Regions from separate parts of the Cupriavidus sp. WS genome, predicted to be linked through region 3. Evidence: predicted binding sites of a transcription regulator. Region 3 holds the regulator's gene; each other region holds the start of a gene.
The links. Region 3 encodes sigma-54, which starts transcription at its own class of promoters, with help from an activator protein. Its sites were predicted from a motif close to TGGCANGNAANCTGCTTT; they were not measured.

Region 1: a site for sigma-54 is predicted at 1,802-1,819, ahead of urtA (urea ABC transporter substrate-binding protein). Genes of this name have one in related genera too.
Region 2: a site for sigma-54 is predicted at 2,033-2,050, ahead of nifE (nitrogenase iron-molybdenum cofactor biosynthesis protein NifE). Genes of this name have one in related genera too.
Region 4: a site for sigma-54 is predicted at 1,455-1,472, ahead of K206_RS0116440 (phenol hydroxylase subunit). Genes of this name have one in related genera too.

What each region holds. Positions count from the first base shown of each region.
Region 1 covers NZ_AQPL01000205.1:37,147-41,332, reverse strand. The annotation lists gene urtB (urea ABC transporter permease subunit UrtB) at 1-212, opposite strand, end outside; gene urtA (urea ABC transporter substrate-binding protein) at 480-1,745, opposite strand; gene K206_RS44660 (hypothetical protein) at 2,102-2,230, shown strand; gene K206_RS0117275 (MaoC family dehydratase) at 2,221-2,700, opposite strand; gene K206_RS0117270 (MaoC family dehydratase) at 2,810-3,259, opposite strand; gene K206_RS0117265 (acyl-CoA dehydrogenase family protein) at 3,374-4,186, opposite strand, start outside.
Region 2 covers NZ_AQPL01000090.1:5,196-9,381, forward strand. The annotation lists gene nifN (nitrogenase iron-molybdenum cofactor biosynthesis protein NifN) at 1-496, opposite strand, end outside; gene nifE (nitrogenase iron-molybdenum cofactor biosynthesis protein NifE) at 526-2,001, opposite strand; gene K206_RS37845 (hypothetical protein) at 2,181-3,032, opposite strand; gene K206_RS0109015 (hypothetical protein) at 3,042-3,521, opposite strand; gene K206_RS0109020 (hypothetical protein) at 3,556-3,876, opposite strand; gene nifK (nitrogenase molybdenum-iron protein subunit beta) at 3,892-4,186, opposite strand, start outside.
Region 3 covers NZ_AQPL01000129.1:34,378-38,563, forward strand. The annotation lists gene ptsN (PTS IIA-like nitrogen regulatory protein PtsN) at 1-359, opposite strand, end outside; gene hpf (ribosome hibernation-promoting factor, HPF/YfiA family) at 778-1,128, opposite strand; gene K206_RS0112065 (RNA polymerase factor sigma-54) at 1,178-2,653, opposite strand; gene lptB (LPS export ABC transporter ATP-binding protein) at 2,787-3,575, opposite strand; gene lptA (lipopolysaccharide transport periplasmic protein LptA) at 3,610-4,186, opposite strand, start outside.
Region 4 covers NZ_AQPL01000196.1:39,305-43,490, reverse strand. The annotation lists gene poxR (phenol degradation transcriptional regulator PoxR) at 1-1,091, shown strand, start outside; gene K206_RS0116440 (phenol hydroxylase subunit) at 1,507-1,710, shown strand; gene K206_RS0116435 (aromatic/alkene monooxygenase hydroxylase subunit beta) at 1,773-2,765, shown strand; gene K206_RS0116430 (MmoB/DmpM family protein) at 2,776-3,084, shown strand; gene K206_RS0116425 (aromatic/alkene/methane monooxygenase hydroxylase/oxygenase subunit alpha) at 3,128-4,186, shown strand, end outside.

The DNA of each region.
Region 1 (4,186 bases), on a different contig from region 3:
TGCAGCGCCTTGAGGATGGGGCCGGCCTGTTCCGGCGGCGCCTTGGCCAGCGCGGTCAGCGCGGCGGTCTTGGCGTCGAAGTCGTCCTCGGCCAGCGGCTTGAGGTCGGCCTGCGTGAGCGGCGCGGCCCACAGCGGCGCCGCGGCCAGCAGCAGCGCGGCCAGCATGGCGCGCAGCCAGGGCAAGGCGGAAAGGGAAAAGGATCGGTGCATAGGGCTGGCGGAGTCCTGGTTGCGCGCTTCGGGTCGCGTCTCTTGTACTTTGGGGGCGCAGCGATGCGGGCGGCTTCCGCCCGGCGGACAGGGCGGAAGAAAGGGCCGGCCGTCAGACCGGCTGGCCTTCGGGCCTTCTGACGATGCCGCGCGCGGCGGCGCGGGCCGGCGCGGCGCGTTGCCGGCCCGCCCCTGCCCCGCGCCGCGGCCCGGCGGGAGAGGCAGCGCGCCTCGCGCCGGCATCGCGCGGCGGCTTGCGCCGCCGGCTTACATCACCTTGTCCGGCTTGCCTTCGTTGCCGGAGATGAACGGGCTCCACGGCTGCGCGCGGATCGGCTTCGGCGTCTTCCACACCACCGTGAACTGGCCGTCGCCCTTGACTTCGCCGATCATCACCGGCTTGTACAGGTGGTGGTTGTCGCCCATCGTCAGCGTGAAGCCGTCCGGGGCCTTGAAGGTCTGGCCGTACATGGCCGCGCGCACCTTGTCCGGATCGGTGCTGCCGGCCTTCTTCACGGCCTGCGCCCACATGTGGATGCCGACGTAGGTGGCTTCCATCGGGTCGTTGGTCACGCGCTTGTCGCCGCCCGGCAGGTTGTTGGCCTTGACCCACGCCGCCCATTCCTTCTTGAAGGCGTCGTTGGTCGGGTTCTTGACCGACATGAAGTAGTTCCACGCGGCCAGGTGGCCGACCAGCGGCTTGGTGTCGATGCCGCGCAGTTCTTCCTCGCCCACGGAGAAGGCCACCACCGGCACGTCCTTGGCCTTCAGGCCGGCGTTGCCGAGCTCCTTGTAGAACGGCACGTTGGAGTCGCCGTTGATGGTGGAGATCACCGCGGTCTTGCCGCCCTGCGAGAACTTCTTGATGTTGGCGACGATGGTCTGGTAGTCGCTGTGGCCGAACGGCGTGTAGACCTCTTCGATGTCCTTGTCCGCCACGCCCTTGCTCTTGAGGAAGGCGCGCAGGATCTTGTTGGTGGTGCGCGGGTAGACGTAGTCGGTGCCCAGCAGGAAGAAGCGCTTGGCGCCGCCGCCTTCCTTGCTCATCAGGTACTCGACCGCGGGGATGGCCTGCTGGTTGGGCGCCGCGCCGGTGTAGAAGACGTTCTTGGACATCTCCTCGCCTTCATACTGCACCGGGTAGAACAGCAGCGCGTTGAGTTCCTCGTAGACCGGCAGCACCGACTTGCGCGACACCGAGGTCCAGCAGCCGAAGGTCACGGCGACCTTGTCGTTGGTGACGAGCTGGCGCGCCTTCTCGGCGAACAGCGGCCAGTTGGAGGCCGGATCGACCACCACCGGCTCGAGCTTGCGGCCGAGCACGCCGCCGCTCTTGTTGATCTCGTCGATGGTCATCAGCGCCACGTCCTTGAGCGACGTTTCGGAAATGGCCATGGTGCCGGACAACGAATGCAGGACACCGACCTTGATCGGATCCTTGGACTGCGCCATCGCCAGCGGGCTGACCCCGGCCGTTGCGAAAAGCGCCGCGGCGGCTACCGCCGACAGCTTCAGCATGTCACGTCGTTTCATTGCAGCTCCCAGATTGTCTCGTGTTTGATAAGGAACAACGCACCCCAAGTAACGTATCTGCAACTAGCGTGCCATGAGCGCCGGGCGCCGCGGGGCGAGCCGTGGCGTGCTTCCGGTGGCGGGGGAAAGCCCTGCGCACCACGACTGTGCGCGATGTATGCGCACCAACTCCGTGCACGGCGGCGGCCAGACTCAGATTGGGGCATGCGCGGCCGCGCGCGCTGGCCGGACTGCCGCGCCGTGGTGCGTGGCGGCCGCTCCGCGGATGCGAATGGCGGTGGGGAACCAGGGGGGGGATGAACGGCGCAACCGGCGACGGGACTGGCGCGGCGGCTTCGTGGTGCGGGGAGGGGTCGATGCGAACCGCCGCGGCGTGGGCGGCGGCGCGCGTCGGCGAGAAATACGCGCCGGGCGCGGCAGGCGCGCCCGGCCATGCGATGCTGTGGGTGCTATGCGTCGGTGCCGCGAGCCGGCGCTACGAGTAGCGGCGCGTGATCGACTCCGCCACGCACACGGGCCGCTCGCTGCCTTCGCGCTCCACCGTGACTTCCCAGATCGACTGGGCGCCGACCAGCGCGGGCGCGTTGGGCAGCGGCTCGAGGCGCTCCACCGAGAGCAGTTTCACGCGCGCGCGCAGGCGGCTGCCGACCGGCACCGGCGCGGTGAAGCGCACGCGGTTCAGGCCGTAGTTCACGCCCATCTTCACGCCGGGCATGTCGAGCGCGTTGTGCAGGAACGCGGGCAGCAGCGACAGCGTGAGGAAGCCGTGCGCCACCGGGCCGCCGAACGGCGACTCGCGGCGCGCGCGCTCCACGTCGACGTGGATCCATTGATGATCGCCGGTGGCTTCGGCGAACTGGTTGACCTGGTGCTGGGTGACTTCGATCCAGTCGCTGACGGCCACTTCCTGGCCTTGCAGGCTTTCCAGTTCTTCGAGCGAAGCGATGGTACGCATGGTGTCTCCTTGTTGTTGTCGCGGGGGTGGCGGGGTGGCGAAGATGGCGAAAGCGGCGCGGGCCGGCGCCGCCAGATGATGCCTTGATGCAGGCGGGCTGGCAACGGCCTCAGGCCGGGCGGCGGCCGTACATGCCCATGCCCTTGACCGTGCAGACCAGCTCGCCGCGCTGGTTGGTGGCTTCCCACTGGGTGTGGATCACGCCGCGGTCCGGCTTGGAGGTGGACGCGCGCGCATCGAGCACCACCAGCGACACGCTCAGCGTGTCGCCGGCGTAGACCGGCTTGAGCCAGCGGATCTCGTCCACGCCGGGCGAGCCCATGCTGGCCGACTTGGAAGTCATGTTGTCCACCAGCAGCCGCATCATGATCGAGCAGGTCATCCAGCCGCTCGAGATCAGGCCCTTGTAGATGCTGTTCTGCGCCGCGTCCTTGTCGACGTGGAAGGGCTGCGGATCGTACTGGCGCGCGAAGGCGAGGATCTCTTCCTCGGTCACGAGGTGCGAGCCGAGGTCGCGCTTGCTGCCGACGGTGAAGTCTTCGAAATACAGGGAAGGCATGGATGCTCCTTTTCCTTCTGTGGCGTGTGGCCTGTGGCATGTGGCGCGGCGGTGGCCGCGGCATGAAAAAAAACCGCGCCCGGACTGCGGCGCGGTTTCTGTCATGTTCCCGGATCAGGCGGTTTCCAGGAACCCGGGCTGCGCCGCGAAGCGGCCCAGGTGGTGGTCGACGTCGCCGAAGGTGGTGTTGATCAGCGTCAGCCGCTTGAACATGTGCGCGGCCGGCAGTTCGTCGGTCACGCCCATGCCGCCGTGGATCTGCACCGCTTCCTGCCCGACCGAGCGGGCCGCCTGCCCCACGCGCGCCTTGGCGGCGGAGGCCAGGCGGCGGCGCTCGGCGGGGCTGGCCTCATCGAAGCGGGCGGCGGCCAGCAGCGTGATCGAGCGCGACTGCTCGGCGTGGATGAACATCTCCACCATGCGGTGCTGCAGCGCCTGGAAGCGCGCGATGGGCTGGCCGAACTGCTGGCGCGTCTTGGCGTATTCCAGCGTGGCGGCGTTGAGCGCGTCGATCACGCCGACCGCTTCCGCGCACAGCAGCACGGCGGCGTAGTCGGCGACCTGCTCGATCACGTCCCACGCGGCGCCGGCGGTGCCCAGCAGTTCGCCCGGCGCATCCTGGAAGGCGATGTCGGCGGCGCGCAGGTTGTCGATGGTGCGGTAGTCGGTGACGCTGACGCCGGCGGCCCGCGGGTCGACCAGGAACAGCGAGATGCCGCCGGTGTCGGCATCGGCGCCGGCGGTGCGCGCCGAGACGATGAGCTTGCCGGCCTGCGCGCCGTGGAGGACCACGGACTTGCGGCCGTTGAGCTTGCCGTCCTTGGCGGTGACGCGCACGTCGTTGAGCGCGTAGCGCGCGTGCGGCTCGTTGAAGGCCACCGCCAGCTTCAGCTCGCCGCCGGCGACCTGCTCCAGCAGCGCGTCCTG
Region 2 (4,186 bases), on a different contig from region 3:
CGGCCGCGACCGGCAGCGGCCTGACCAGCGCGCGCACCACCGCGGTGACGGCGTGCTTGTAGCCATCCTCGAACGCGCCCACGTAGTCGGGCGTGGAGACGTAGACGATCTCGGTGTCGGCCAGCTCCGGCTTGCGCTGGCGCGCCGTGACCAGGTAGCCCTCCACATCGTCGCCCTTGGTCTCGGTCAGGCCCGTGGAGCAGATGGCGATGATGCGCGGCGCGGCGCGCTTGCGGATGTTGAGCAGCGCCGCCTCGATGTTCTCGTAGCCGCCCAGGATGGTGGTGACTTCGTTCATCGCCGTGGTCTGCAGCGGGATCGCCTCCTTGAAATGGCGCACCAGCAGCACCAGCCCGAACGAGGTGCAGCCCTGCGAGCCGTGCATCACCGGCATGCAGGCATCGAGCCCGAGGAAGGCGAAGCTCGCCCCGAGCGGCTGGCTCATCTTGAGCGGATTGACCGCGCAGGCTTTGCGGGATTCGACGACTTGGGCCATGCTGGCTCCTGGCGGTGGCGGCGCGGCCTTCAGGCCGGCACGGCGGCGGGTTGTGGAGCAAATTGCGGGGCAGATTGCGGGACCGGTCGAGCGCCGGGCAGCGCGCCCAGGGTCTCGCCGTCGTCGCCCCACGGCGCCGGGATGCGCACCTGCTGCCACACCGGGTTGTGGATCGCGCGGTCGATCTCGTGCACCAGCTCGACGATGCCCTCGTAGCCGGCGTACGGATGGTGGCGCTCCTGGTTGATGTCCAGCCACGGCATGCGCGCCTTGAGCGCGACGAACTGCGAGCGCCCGCCCGAGAGCATGATGTCGGCGCGCGCCTCGCGGAGCATGTTGTACATCTCGCGCGGCGTCATGTCGTCGATCATGTGCGCGTCGTCGCCCATGATCTCCTTGATCTTCTGCTTGTCCTCGGCGGTGCTCTTCTTGATGCTGGTGCCGACGATCTCCAGCCCCGCCTCCTGCAGCGCCGCCACCACCGACCACGACTTCACGCCGCCGGTGATGAGCAGCACGCGCTTGCCGGCCAGGCGCTCCCGGTACCGCGCGATGCGCTGCCAGGCGCGCGCCTCCTCCGACGCGATCAGCCGCTCGGTGCGCGCCAGCAGGTCGTCGGGCGCGCCCTGGCGCACCAGCAGCGCGGCGATCTGCCGCAGCGTGTCGCTCATGTCGCCGATGCCGTAGAACGAGCCCTCGAAGTAAGGGATGCCGTAGCGCTGCTGCATCTTGGTGGCGATGTTGATCATCGACTTCGAGCACACCATCATGTTGACCCTGGCGCGGTGCGCGCCGGCGATCTCGCTGTAGCGGCCGTCACCCGAGATGCACGACAGGATGCGGATGCCCAGCGCGTCGAGCAGCGGCTTGGTCTGCCACAGCTCGCCGGACAGGTTGTACTCGCCGATGATGTTGATGTCGTAGGGCGTGGTGTAGTCGGGCTCGCGCGTGCCGATCACGTAGTCCAGGATGGCCTCGCCGCCAAGCTTGTTGCCGAGGTTCTTGGGCCCGGCGAAGCCCGGCGCGTTGACCGGGATCACCGGCTTGCCGAACTTCTCGCTGGCGCGCTTGCACACCGCCTCGATGTCGTCGCCGATCAGCGCGGTGACGCAGGTCTGGTAGACGAACACCGCCGGCGGGTCGTATTTCTCGATGATCTCGCGCACGCTGCGGAACAGGCGCTTCTCGCCGCCGTAGATCACGTCGAGCTCGTTGATGTCGGTGGTGAAGCCGGTGCGGTAGAGCTGCGAGCCGGACGACGCCGCGTGGCGGTTGTCCCAGGCGTTGCCCTCGCAGGCGATCGGCCCGTGCACGAGGTGGGCCACGTCCACCACCGGCTGCAGCGCGATCTTGGCGCCGTCGAACGCGCAGCCGCCCGCGGCCGCGCCGGGCGAGAGCTGCTTGGTGCAGCCCTTCTTGCGCTCTTTCTCGCTCTTGCCCTGGTTCTTGTCGCAACCGGGCTCGTCGAACACTTCGGCGATCTTGGCTTTCAGCGAAACTGACATGACGGGCTCCTTGCCGGTACGTACCCTTGCACTGGCAATTTCCGTACCACGCGCAAAGCGCCACAAAACCGACGCAGCGGCCACATGACAGTCAGGAAGACACGCGCCGGCACTGGTGTCTTGGCGCGTTTGAATGGATTGCGACAAAGCATTCGCGACACAGCGCCGGCGGCGCGCGCTCAGCGCCGGTCCGCGTTTTCGGCGCCAGTGCCCGTGCCGACCCCGGCACCAATCCCCGCCTGCGCGATGGCCCGCGCGCGCGCTTCCAGCAGCGCGTCCGGCTGTGCGGGCTCGCGCACGGCGAGATAGGCGGCCAGCGCGCGGCGCAGGCTCGGCGCGCGCTGGTAGACGGCTTCGGCGTGGCCCGGGTAGGCGGCGTAGTCGCAGCAGCACACGGCCAGCAGCTGCTCGAAGCGCTCGGGCCGCGCCTCGGCCTCCACGCGCTCGAGCAGCGCGGCGATGGCGCCGGCGCGCAGGTCGCACGCGCGATGCACGCGGTCGCACTCGGCCACCGCCAGCAGCGTCAGGTCGAGCGCGTCGGCGGGCAGCGCGATGCGCCGCGCCAGCGCGGCCAGCAGGATCATGCCGCGCGCGCCGTGCCCGGGATGGCTCGGCCACACCGCCGGCGGCGTGCGGCCCATGCCGATCTTGTGCAGCAGCGCCGCCAGGCGCACCGCCAGCGGCGCGTTGCGGCGCGCGGCCTGGGCCAGCGCGCGCAACTGGTGCTCGCCGACGTCGAGCGGCTCCGGCCCGTCGGCGCCGTGCGGCACGCCGAACAGCGCGTCGAGCTCGGGCAGCAGGCGCTTGAGCCCGGCGCAGCCGCGCATGGCCGCGAAGAAGCCCAGCGGATACGGCGCCATCAGCGCGCGCGCGAGCACCTGGCCGCGCTGCGCGGGCGTGAGCCGCTCGATGGCGTCCATCTGCACCGCGCTCACCATCAGCGCCTGCTCCGCCACGCCGAGCGTGGCGGCCTCGCTCTGCGCCGCCAGCAGCGCCAGCCGGATCAGGTCCTGCGCGGTGATGGTGGCCACGGCGCGCGCTCAGTTGTCGTCGGCCAGCACGTCGAGCGCCACCAGTTGCGCGTGCAGCGCGCGCCGCGCGCGCCAGTTCGGCGCGCCGGCCAGGCGCGGGTCGGCGCCCTCGAAGGCGCCGACCGCGTCGCGCTCGTTCCAGTAGATGCAGGCGCCGCCGCGCGCGTCCAGCGCCGCCGCCAGCGCCGCGCGCTCGCTCACCGGCTCGCGCCGGAACACGCCGCGCCCGAGCAGGTGGTCGGCGCGATAGAGCGGCGTGTCCCAGCCATGCTCGGCGCCGAGCGCGCTGATCGCCGGGTATTGCGCGCGCGCCGGCTCGCCGGGCTGGTGGCCCAGCAGCGCGAGCAGCGCGCGCGCCGTGGTCTGGTCATGGATTTCCCGGCGCGACAACGGATCGGACGCCGCCACCTTGCGGGCGAAGTCCTCGTCGTCGTAGGCAAACCAGGCCCGCGGCACGCCGCCGGCCGGCAGTTCGACCACATAGATCACGGCACGCTCCCAATGCTGTTTACCCTGCCCCGCCCTACTCCACCCCTTCGGCCGCGGTCTTGGTCCAGATCGCGCGGCGGATGCGCTGCGCGATGCCGGACGGGCTGGCGTCGAACGCGCGCTGCGCGGCCGCCAGCGCGCCCTGCGCGATGGCGGCTTCCGCGTGCGTCAGCGGCACGCGGCCGGCCATGTGCGTGGCGCCCGGCACCGCGCGGGCGATGCCCTGCCGGTTCGGGTGCTCGAGCACCGGCACCAGGCGGTCGGCCTCGCGCGCGCCGGCCAGGCAGACCCAGCCGTCGATCACCTCGACCTTGCGGCCGTCCTGCGTGAGCTTGACCAGCACCGTGTCTGCCATGACGGCCTCCCTGCCTCAGCGAATGATGTCGTAGCTGTAGTCGGTCTGCGCGGCGACGATGGTGTTGGCATCGAGCGTCTCGAAGAACTCGTCGAGCAGCGTGACCAGGATCCGCAGCGCGCCGTCGTAGCCCCAGGTGGGGTAGCGGTGGTAGTGGTGGCGGTCGAAGATCGGGAACACCATGCGCACCAGCGGCGTCTTGGTGTCGCGCTCGAGGTACTTGCCGTAGGTGTTGCCGATCAGGAAATCCACCGGCTCGGTAAACAGCAGCGAGCGCAGGTGCCACAGGTCGCGCTTGGGGTAGGCCTTG
Region 3 (4,186 bases):
ATCTCGGAGAGGATTTCCAGGTGTTGCTGGGTGGCCTGCTCGGGCACCAGCAGGAAGATCAGCAGCGATACCGGCTTGCCGTCCGGCGACTCGAACGGGATCGGCTCGGCCAGGCGCATGAAGCCGGCCAGCGGCTGCTTCAGGCCCTTGATGCGGCCGTGCGGAATGGCCACGCCGGCGCCGAGGCCGGTCGAGCCCAGCGATTCGCGGGCAAACAGGTTGTCGGTCACGGTGGCGCGCGCTACGCCGTGGTTGTTCTCGAAGAGGAGCCCGGCCTGTTCGAACACCCGCTTCTTGCTGGTGACGCTGACGTCGAGGTTGATGTTGCCGGGTGGCAGCAATTTAGCCAAACGATTCATGTGGAATGCGCAGGTTTTTCTAGTAAGCAGGCCCGGGGCCGGCAGGGGGGCGCGCCAGGCAAAAAGGGGATGAAAAGGCTGGTGCCGGCTCATACCCGCATTGCACCGGTTGTCCCATGCCGGTGTCGGGCGTCTGGCCATTATAGAGCAGGCCCGCCCCCGCCTTGTGCATCGCAATAGCCCGTGCGCGGAAGCGGTGCCGCGCGCATGCCCGGAATCGCTGAACCACCGTTCATGTATTGCGCAGCATACACCGGCGGCGGGGCGTTGCGGAATCCCCTTGTGGCATTGCGCAACGGCCGCCGGCGCGAGGGTGGACACGAAAGCGGACGGCGCAAAAAAGCCGCGCAACGGGCGCGGCTTGTTCTGGTTCAAGGGACTGACACCGGCGGCCCCCTTGGCGGGCCGCCAGGCACGGTCATTGCTGCATCTGCGATGCGGCCATCTGGTACTTGACCGCGTCGCGGTCGTGGCTCTGCACGCGATCCTTGTGGCGAATCACCTGCCGGTCGAGCTTGTCGACCAGTGCGTCGATGGCGGCATACAGGTCTTCGTGATGCGCCTCGACAAAGATGTCCTTGCCCTTGAGATGTAGATTGATTTCCGCATATTGCCGCCGGTCCTTTTCTTTTGTATTGTCGACAGAGAGCAGCACGCTTACGCCAATGACTTGATCGAAATGCCTGACGATACGCTCCAGTTTCGTTTCCACGTACTCACGCAGCGGGGGCGTGATGTCCAAGTGGTGTCCACTGATCTTGAAGTTCATAGCGTTTCTCCTTCTGAAAGAGCCACACCAGGCAGGCGGTGCGGCTCGGCTACAAAGTCTTGCGGAGATTGACGGCAGGGATTTTCAGCGCTTCACGGTATTTGGCCACGGTTCGCCGGGCCACCACGAAGCCTTGCTCGCCGAGCAGTTCGGCGATCCTGCTGTCCGACAGGGGGTTCCTGGGGTCTTCGGCTCCTATGAGTTGCTTGATCAACGCCCTGATTGCCGTTGATGAGGCCGCGCCGCCGGTTTCCGTGGATACGTGACTGCCGAAGAAGTACTTCAGCTCGAAAGTCCCCATCGGCGTTGCCATGTATTTATTAGTTGTCACCCGAGAGATGGTGGACTCGTGTAAACCCAGTGTATCGGCAATCTCCCGCAAAACCAAGGGGCGCATCGCAATTTCCCCGTGGGTGAAGAAGTTCTTTTGACGTTCGACAATCGCTTGTGCGACGCGCAATATGGTGTCGAAGCGCTGCTGGATATTCTTGATGAGCCAGCGCGCTTCCTGCAGCTTCTGCTGCAGCCCGGCCGCGCCGGAGTCGCCTTTTGCGCCGCGCAGGATCTGCGCGTACATGTCGTTGATGCGTAGCCGCGGCATCACATCCGGGTTGAGCTGCGCGATCCAGCCGCCGCTCATTTTCCGCACGAACACGTCGGGCACGACGAAGTCGGCTTCGGGGCGGCTGTAGGCATGGCCGGGGTAGGGCGCGAGCGAGCGGATCAGCTCGTGCGCGGCCTTGAGGTCGGCCTCGTCGACCTGCAGCGCCTTCTTCAGGCGCGTGTAGTCGCGCACCGCGAGCAGTTCGAGATGGCTGGTGACGATGGTCAGGGCCAGCTCGCGCTGCGGATGCTTGAGCCGGCGCAGCTGCAGCGCCAGGCATTCGGCGGCGTTGCGCGCGCCCACGCCGGCGGGGTCGAAGCTCTGCAGCAGCGTGAGGATGGCGTGCACCTCGTCGAGCTCGAATTCGAGCTCCTCGGGCAGTTCCGTGCAGATTTCCTCGAGCGAGGCGCTCAGGTAGCCGTCGTCGTCGAGCGACTCGATCAGGAAGATGGCCAGGCCCTTGTCGCGCATGGAGATCTTCAGCGGGGCGAGCTGCTCCATCAGGTGCTCGCGCAGCGTGGGCTCCGCGTCGCGCAACTGCATCGGGGTCTTTTCGTCCTCGTCGCCCTGCGGGCGGCGGGCGAAGTCGTCCAGGCTCCAGTCGTTGCCGTAGTCCTCGCCGCTGTCGCTGTAGCTGTCCTCGCTGTCGGCGGCGCCGTCGGCGCGGTTCTCGCTGGTGCCCTGGCCGTCGGCGGGGGCCGGCGCGGGCGCGCTCTGCAGGTTGACCGAGCCGTCGGCGGCCACGCGCAGCGGGCTTTCGATCCAGTCGTTCTCGCGTTCGAGCAGCGGATTCTCGGTCAGGGCCTGTTCCACTTCCTGCTGCAGTTCGAGCGTGGACAGTTGCAGCAGGCGGATCGACTGCTGGAGTTGCGGCGTGAGCGCGAGATGTTGCGAGAGGCGGAGCTGTAGCGACGGTTTCATGCGAGCTATTTTATGCCCAACTTCCGTACTGGTGGAACGGAAATTGCTATCGCTGGCGTCGCCGTGATCGTTTGCGGGGCGAAAGGCGGCATGAACGCCGCCTCGCGGGTGTCCCCGCGTGCCCCTCCCGCGGCTACATGCGGAAGTTCTCGCCCAGGTAGACCTTGCGCACCGACTCGTTGGCGATGATGTCTTCCGGCTGCCCGGACGCCAGCACCGTGCCTTCGCTGATGATGTAGGCGTGGTCGCAGATGCCCAGGGTCTCGCGCACGTTGTGGTCGGTGATCAGCACGCCGATGTTGCGCGCCTTGAGGAAGCTGACGATGCGCTGGATCTCGCCCACCGCGATCGGGTCCACGCCGGCGAACGGCTCGTCGAGCAGGATGAAGCGCGGCGCGGAGGCCAGCGCGCGCGCGATTTCCACGCGGCGGCGCTCGCCGCCCGACAGCGACAGCGCCGGGTTGTCGCGCAGGTGGGCGATCTGCAGGTCGTCGAGCAGGGTGTCCAGGCGCCGCTCGATCTCGGCCTTGGCCAGCGGCTTGCCGTCGTGGACCTGCAATTCCAGCACGGCGCGGATGTTCTCCTGCACGTTGAGCTTGCGGAACACCGACGCTTCCTGCGGCAGGTAGGACAGGCCCATGCGGGCGCGCTCGTGGATGGCCAGGCCGCTGATGTGCTTGTCGTCGAGCACGATGTCGCCCTCGTCCAGCGCCACCAGCCCGACGATCATGTAGAACGAGGTGGTCTTGCCCGCGCCGTTGGGGCCGAGCAGGCCCACCACCTCGCCGCTTTTCACGTCGAGCGACACGTCCTTGACCACCGTGCGCGAGCCGTAGCGCTTCTTCAGGTGGCGCACGACGAGCGTGCTGCTTTCGGTCAGGACGTTGGTCGCGGACGACGGTTCGGTCAGGGTAGCGGTCATGAAGGCGTGAATCCGTGGGTCGGCTGCGGCGGGGTCAGGGGGCGGCGGGGGCCGGCGCGGGCTTGAGCGGCAGCGCGCTGGCGGCGGCGCCGCTGGCGGGCTGCTCCTGGCGCGGCGACAGCACCGCGCGCACGCGCCCGGACGGGCTGCCCGCGGTGGCGTTGTCGGTGCCGCCGGTGGCCGTGTAGAACTCGTTGCGGCTGTCGTAGGTGATCACCGCGCCGCGGATCTCGTCGATCAGCTTGGCGCCGGCCAGGCGCGCCATGCGGGCGTGGCCGATCAGCTTGGACAGGTCCTGCTTGCCGTCGGACTCGATGCGGTCGCCCCAGCCGTCGATGTATTCGTCGACGTTGTCGCGCTTCTGGCGGATGTAGGCCTGCTTGCCGCCCTTGGAGGTGGCCACCGCGTACTGGTAGCCCTCGGGGTCGGTGCGCACTTCCGCCGCGTCCGACTTCAGCACCATCGTGCCCTTGGTCAGCACCACGTTGCCGGTCAGTACGTACACCTGCTTGACGTCGTCGTAGCTGGCGTTGTCGGCCTCCAGCACCAGCGGCTTGTCGCGGTCGGCCTTCTCGGCGCGGGCCGGCGCGGCCAGCGCCAGGCCGAGGAGG
Region 4 (4,186 bases), on a different contig from region 3:
AGCCCGATCCGGTGATCGAGACCATCCTGGAGCTGCAGAGCGAGGTCGAGCACCTGCGCGCGCTCCAGCGCGGCGACGGCAAGCCCGCCGACCTGGTGGGCTGCTCGCCCGGGTTCCGCGCCGCCTGGGGCCTGCTGCAGCGCGCCGCGGCCAGCAACGTGACGGTGCTGCTGCTGGGCGAGACCGGGGTCGGCAAGGAGCGCTTCGCGCAGGCGCTGCACAGCGTGAGCGCGCGCGCCGACAAGCCCTTCGTGGCGGTCAACTGCGCGGCGATCCCCGACGAGCTGGTCGAGTCCGAGCTGTTCGGCGTGGACAAGGGCGCCTTCACCGGCGCGCACCAGTCGCGCCCGGGCCGCTTCGAGCGCGCGCACGGCGGCACCTTGTTCCTCGACGAGCTGGGCGAGCTGTCGCTGCCGGCGCAGTCCAAGCTGCTGCGCGTGCTGCAGGAAGGCGAGGTGGAGCGCGTGGGCGGCGCCGCGCCGCGCCGCGTGGACGTGCGGCTGGTGGCCGCCACCAACGTGGACCTGGCCGAGGCGGTCAAGGCCGGCACCTTCCGCAAGGACCTGTACTACCGTCTCAACGTCTATCCCGTCACCATCCCGCCGCTGCGCGAGCGGCTCGACGACATCCGCCTGCTGGCGGAGCGCTTCGTGGCCCGCTGCGGCGCGCGCCACGGCAAGAAGATCGTCGGCATCACCGACCGCGCGCTGGCCGAACTGCGCCGCCACGACTGGCCCGGCAACGTGCGCGAGCTGGAGAACGTGATCGAGCGCGGCGTGATCCTGGCCGGCAACGGCGGCCTGATCTCCGCCGACCACCTGTTCCTGCCCGCGGGCGCGCAGGCCGGCATGGACACCGCGCCGCGCCTGGGCGCCGGCGGCACGCTGCCGGCCCTGCGCGAAGCGGCGGTGCACGGCCTGCTCGACCACATGGCCGAGCAGCAGCTCGCGCTGGGCGACGTGGAGACCGTGCTGATGGAGGCCGCGATGGCGCGCGCCGACGGCAACCTGAGCCAGGCCGCGCGCCTGCTCGGCATCACCCGGCCGCAACTGGCCTACCGCTGGAAGAACCGCGGCGGCCGCGGCAACTGAGACGGGCCGGTCCACGTGGCCGGCGCGTGCCTTGCCACGTGCCCGGCCGCGCTTTCACCATTTGATCCATCCCCCGCGGCGCGCCGCGCGGCCGCCCGGCGCGGCTTGCTGCGGCGCATGCCGCGTTCCTCCCCGTTCGCGCCACCGTTCGCGCTGTCCCGCGCGGCGCCGCCTGTTGCGGCGCACAGCCCGCGCGCGCCGCCCGCAAACGCCCGCCCCACGCGGCTTTTCACCATTTGATCAAGCCCGGCCGCGGGCTTGATCAATTCATCGACGCGCCGCCGCCGCTCCCGTGCGGGTAAACGCGCGGGCAACGCCGCGCTCCGGGCCGCCGGCCCTTGCGCCGCCGTGCTTCGCGCCGGCTGGCACGCTCTTCGCAATGGAGCTCCGTGCCAGCCAACCCGAGGAGCGCGCCATGATCAACCAGTCGGTCCCCCTGTTCGAAGCCGTGCCGCGCTACGTGCGCGTGGACGGCCGCACGCCGGCGGGCTTCGTGCAGTTCGCCTTCTGCGTGGCGGACCCCGAGCTCAACGTCGAGCTGATCATGCCCGAGCCGATGTTCGAGGCGTTCTGCAGCGTCAACCGCGTGCGCTTCCTCCCACCTGAACCGGACGCCTGAGCGCCCGCCCGAAACCGGAACACCAGGAACATCGAGAACAGCAGGACCCAGGAGACCCAGCCATGCAAGTCGACATCAAGACCCGGCAGATCGAGCCGCTGCGCCAGACCTACGGCCACGTGGCGCGCCGCTTCGGCGACAAGCCCGCGTCGCGCTACCAGGAGGCCACCTACGACGTGCAGTCGGAGGTCAACTTCCACTACCGCCCCACCTGGGACCCGGGCCACGCGCTCTACGACAAGAGCCGCACCGCCATCGTCATGGCGGACTGGTACGCGCTCAAGGACCCGCGCCAGTACTACTACGGCGCCTACGTCGGCGCGCGCGGCCGCCAGCAGGACGCCACCGAGAAAAGCTTCGCCTTCGTGGAAAAGCGCGGCCTGCTGCAGGCGCTGCCGGCCGAGTGGCGGGAGCGCCTGGCCGACGGCCTGCTGCCGCTGCGCCACGTGGAGTGGGGCGCCAACATGAACAATTTCTATTGCGCCGACTACGGCTGGGGCACCGCCATCACGCAGGCCTGCACCTATTGCGCGATGGACCGGCTCGGCATCGCGCAGTACCTGTCGCGCATCGGCATGCTGCTCGACGGCAATACCGGCGCGGCGCTGGAGCGCGCCAGGGTGGCCTGGCTGGACAGCCCGGCGTGGCAGCCGCTGCGCCGCATGGTCGAGCACAGCTTCGTGATCGAGGACTGGTTCGAGACCTTCGTCACCCAGAACCTGGTGCTCGACGGCCTGCTCTATCCGCTGGTGTACCAGCACGCCGACGCCGCCATCGCGCGCGCCTGCGGCACCGGGCTGGCGGTGCTGACCGAGTTCATGAACGACTGGCGCGAGGAACACGCGCGCTGGGTCGACGCCGTGGTGCAGACCGCGGCGGCCGAGTCGGAGGCCAACCGCGCGCTGCTGGCGGGCTGGGCGCGCGGCGCGCGCGCGCAGGCCGGCGCCGCGCTGGTGCCGGTGGCGGACACGCTGCTGGGCGCCGGCGGCGAGCAGGCCGTGGCGCTGTGCCTGGAGCAGTTCGACGTGCGCCTGCGCAAGCTCGGCCTGGACTGAGGAGCGCGCCATGACCGCCAACACTGCCGACGTCTCGAACGTCTCGAACGTCTCCAACGTCTACATCGCGCTGCAGAGCAACGACGACACCCGCCCCATCATCGACGCCATCACCGAGGCCAACCCGCACGCCGTGGTGTCGCGCTTTCCCGCGATGGTGAAGATCGACGCGCCGGGGCACCTCACCATCGTGCGCGCGCTGGTCTCGGACAAGCTCGGCCGCGACTGGGACCTGCAGGAGATCCACCTCAACCTGATCTCGCTGTGCGGCAACATCGACGAGGACGACGACGCCTTCACGCTGCGCTGGAACGACTGAATTCACCGCCGCGCCGGCGGCGGGCAAGCATAACGGAGACATCATGGACGCACGCAAGAAGCTCAACCTGCGCGAGAAATACGCGACGATGACGCGCGACCTCGGCTGGGAGACCACCTACGAGCCGATGGACAAGGTCTTTCCCTACGACAAGTACGAGGGCATCAAGATCCACGACTGGGACCAGTGGGAAGACCCGTTCCGCATGACGATGGACGCCTACTGGAAATACCAGTCGGAGAAGGAGCGCAAGCTGTACGCGATCATCGACTCCTTCGTGCAGAACAACGGCCACCTCAACGTCTCCGACCCGCGCTACCTGAACGCGCTGCGCCTGTTCCTGACCGGCGTGACGCCGCTGGAGTACGCCGCGCACCGCGGCTACGCCCATCTCGGGCGCCATTTCCGCGGCGCCGGCGCGCGCGTGGCGGCGCAGATGCAGTCCGTCGACGAGCTGCGCCACGCGCAGACGCAACTGCACACGATGTCGGTCTACAACAAGTATTTCCACGGCTTCGGCGAATGGCGCCACATGCATGACCGGGTCTGGTACCTGTCGGTGCCCAAGTCGTATTTCGAGGACGCCATGAGCGCGGGGCCGTTCGAGTTCATCACCGCGATCTCGTTCTCGTTCGAGTACGTGCTGACCAACCTGCTGTTCATGCCCTTCATGTCGGGCGCGGCCTACAACGGCGACATGGCCACGGTGACGTTCGGCTTCTCGGCGCAGTCGGACGAGTCGCGCCACATGACGCTGGGCCTGGAAGTGGTGAAGTTCCTGTGCCAGCAGGACCCCGGCAACATCCCCATCCTGCAGAAGTGGCTGGACAAATGGTTCTGGCGCGGCTTCCGCCTGCTCACGCTGGTCGGCATGATGATGGACTACATGCTGCCGCGCCGCGTGATGTCGTGGGCCGAGGCCTGGGAGATGTACTTCGAGCAGGCCGGCGGCGCGCTGTTCCGCGATCTGGAGCGCTACGGCCTGCGCATGCCGAAGCACCACGAGGCCGCCACCCGCACCAAGGACCGCATCACGCACGAAGCGTGGGGCACCTTCTACAACTACGCCGCCGCCGCCGGCTTCCATACGTGGATCCCCAAG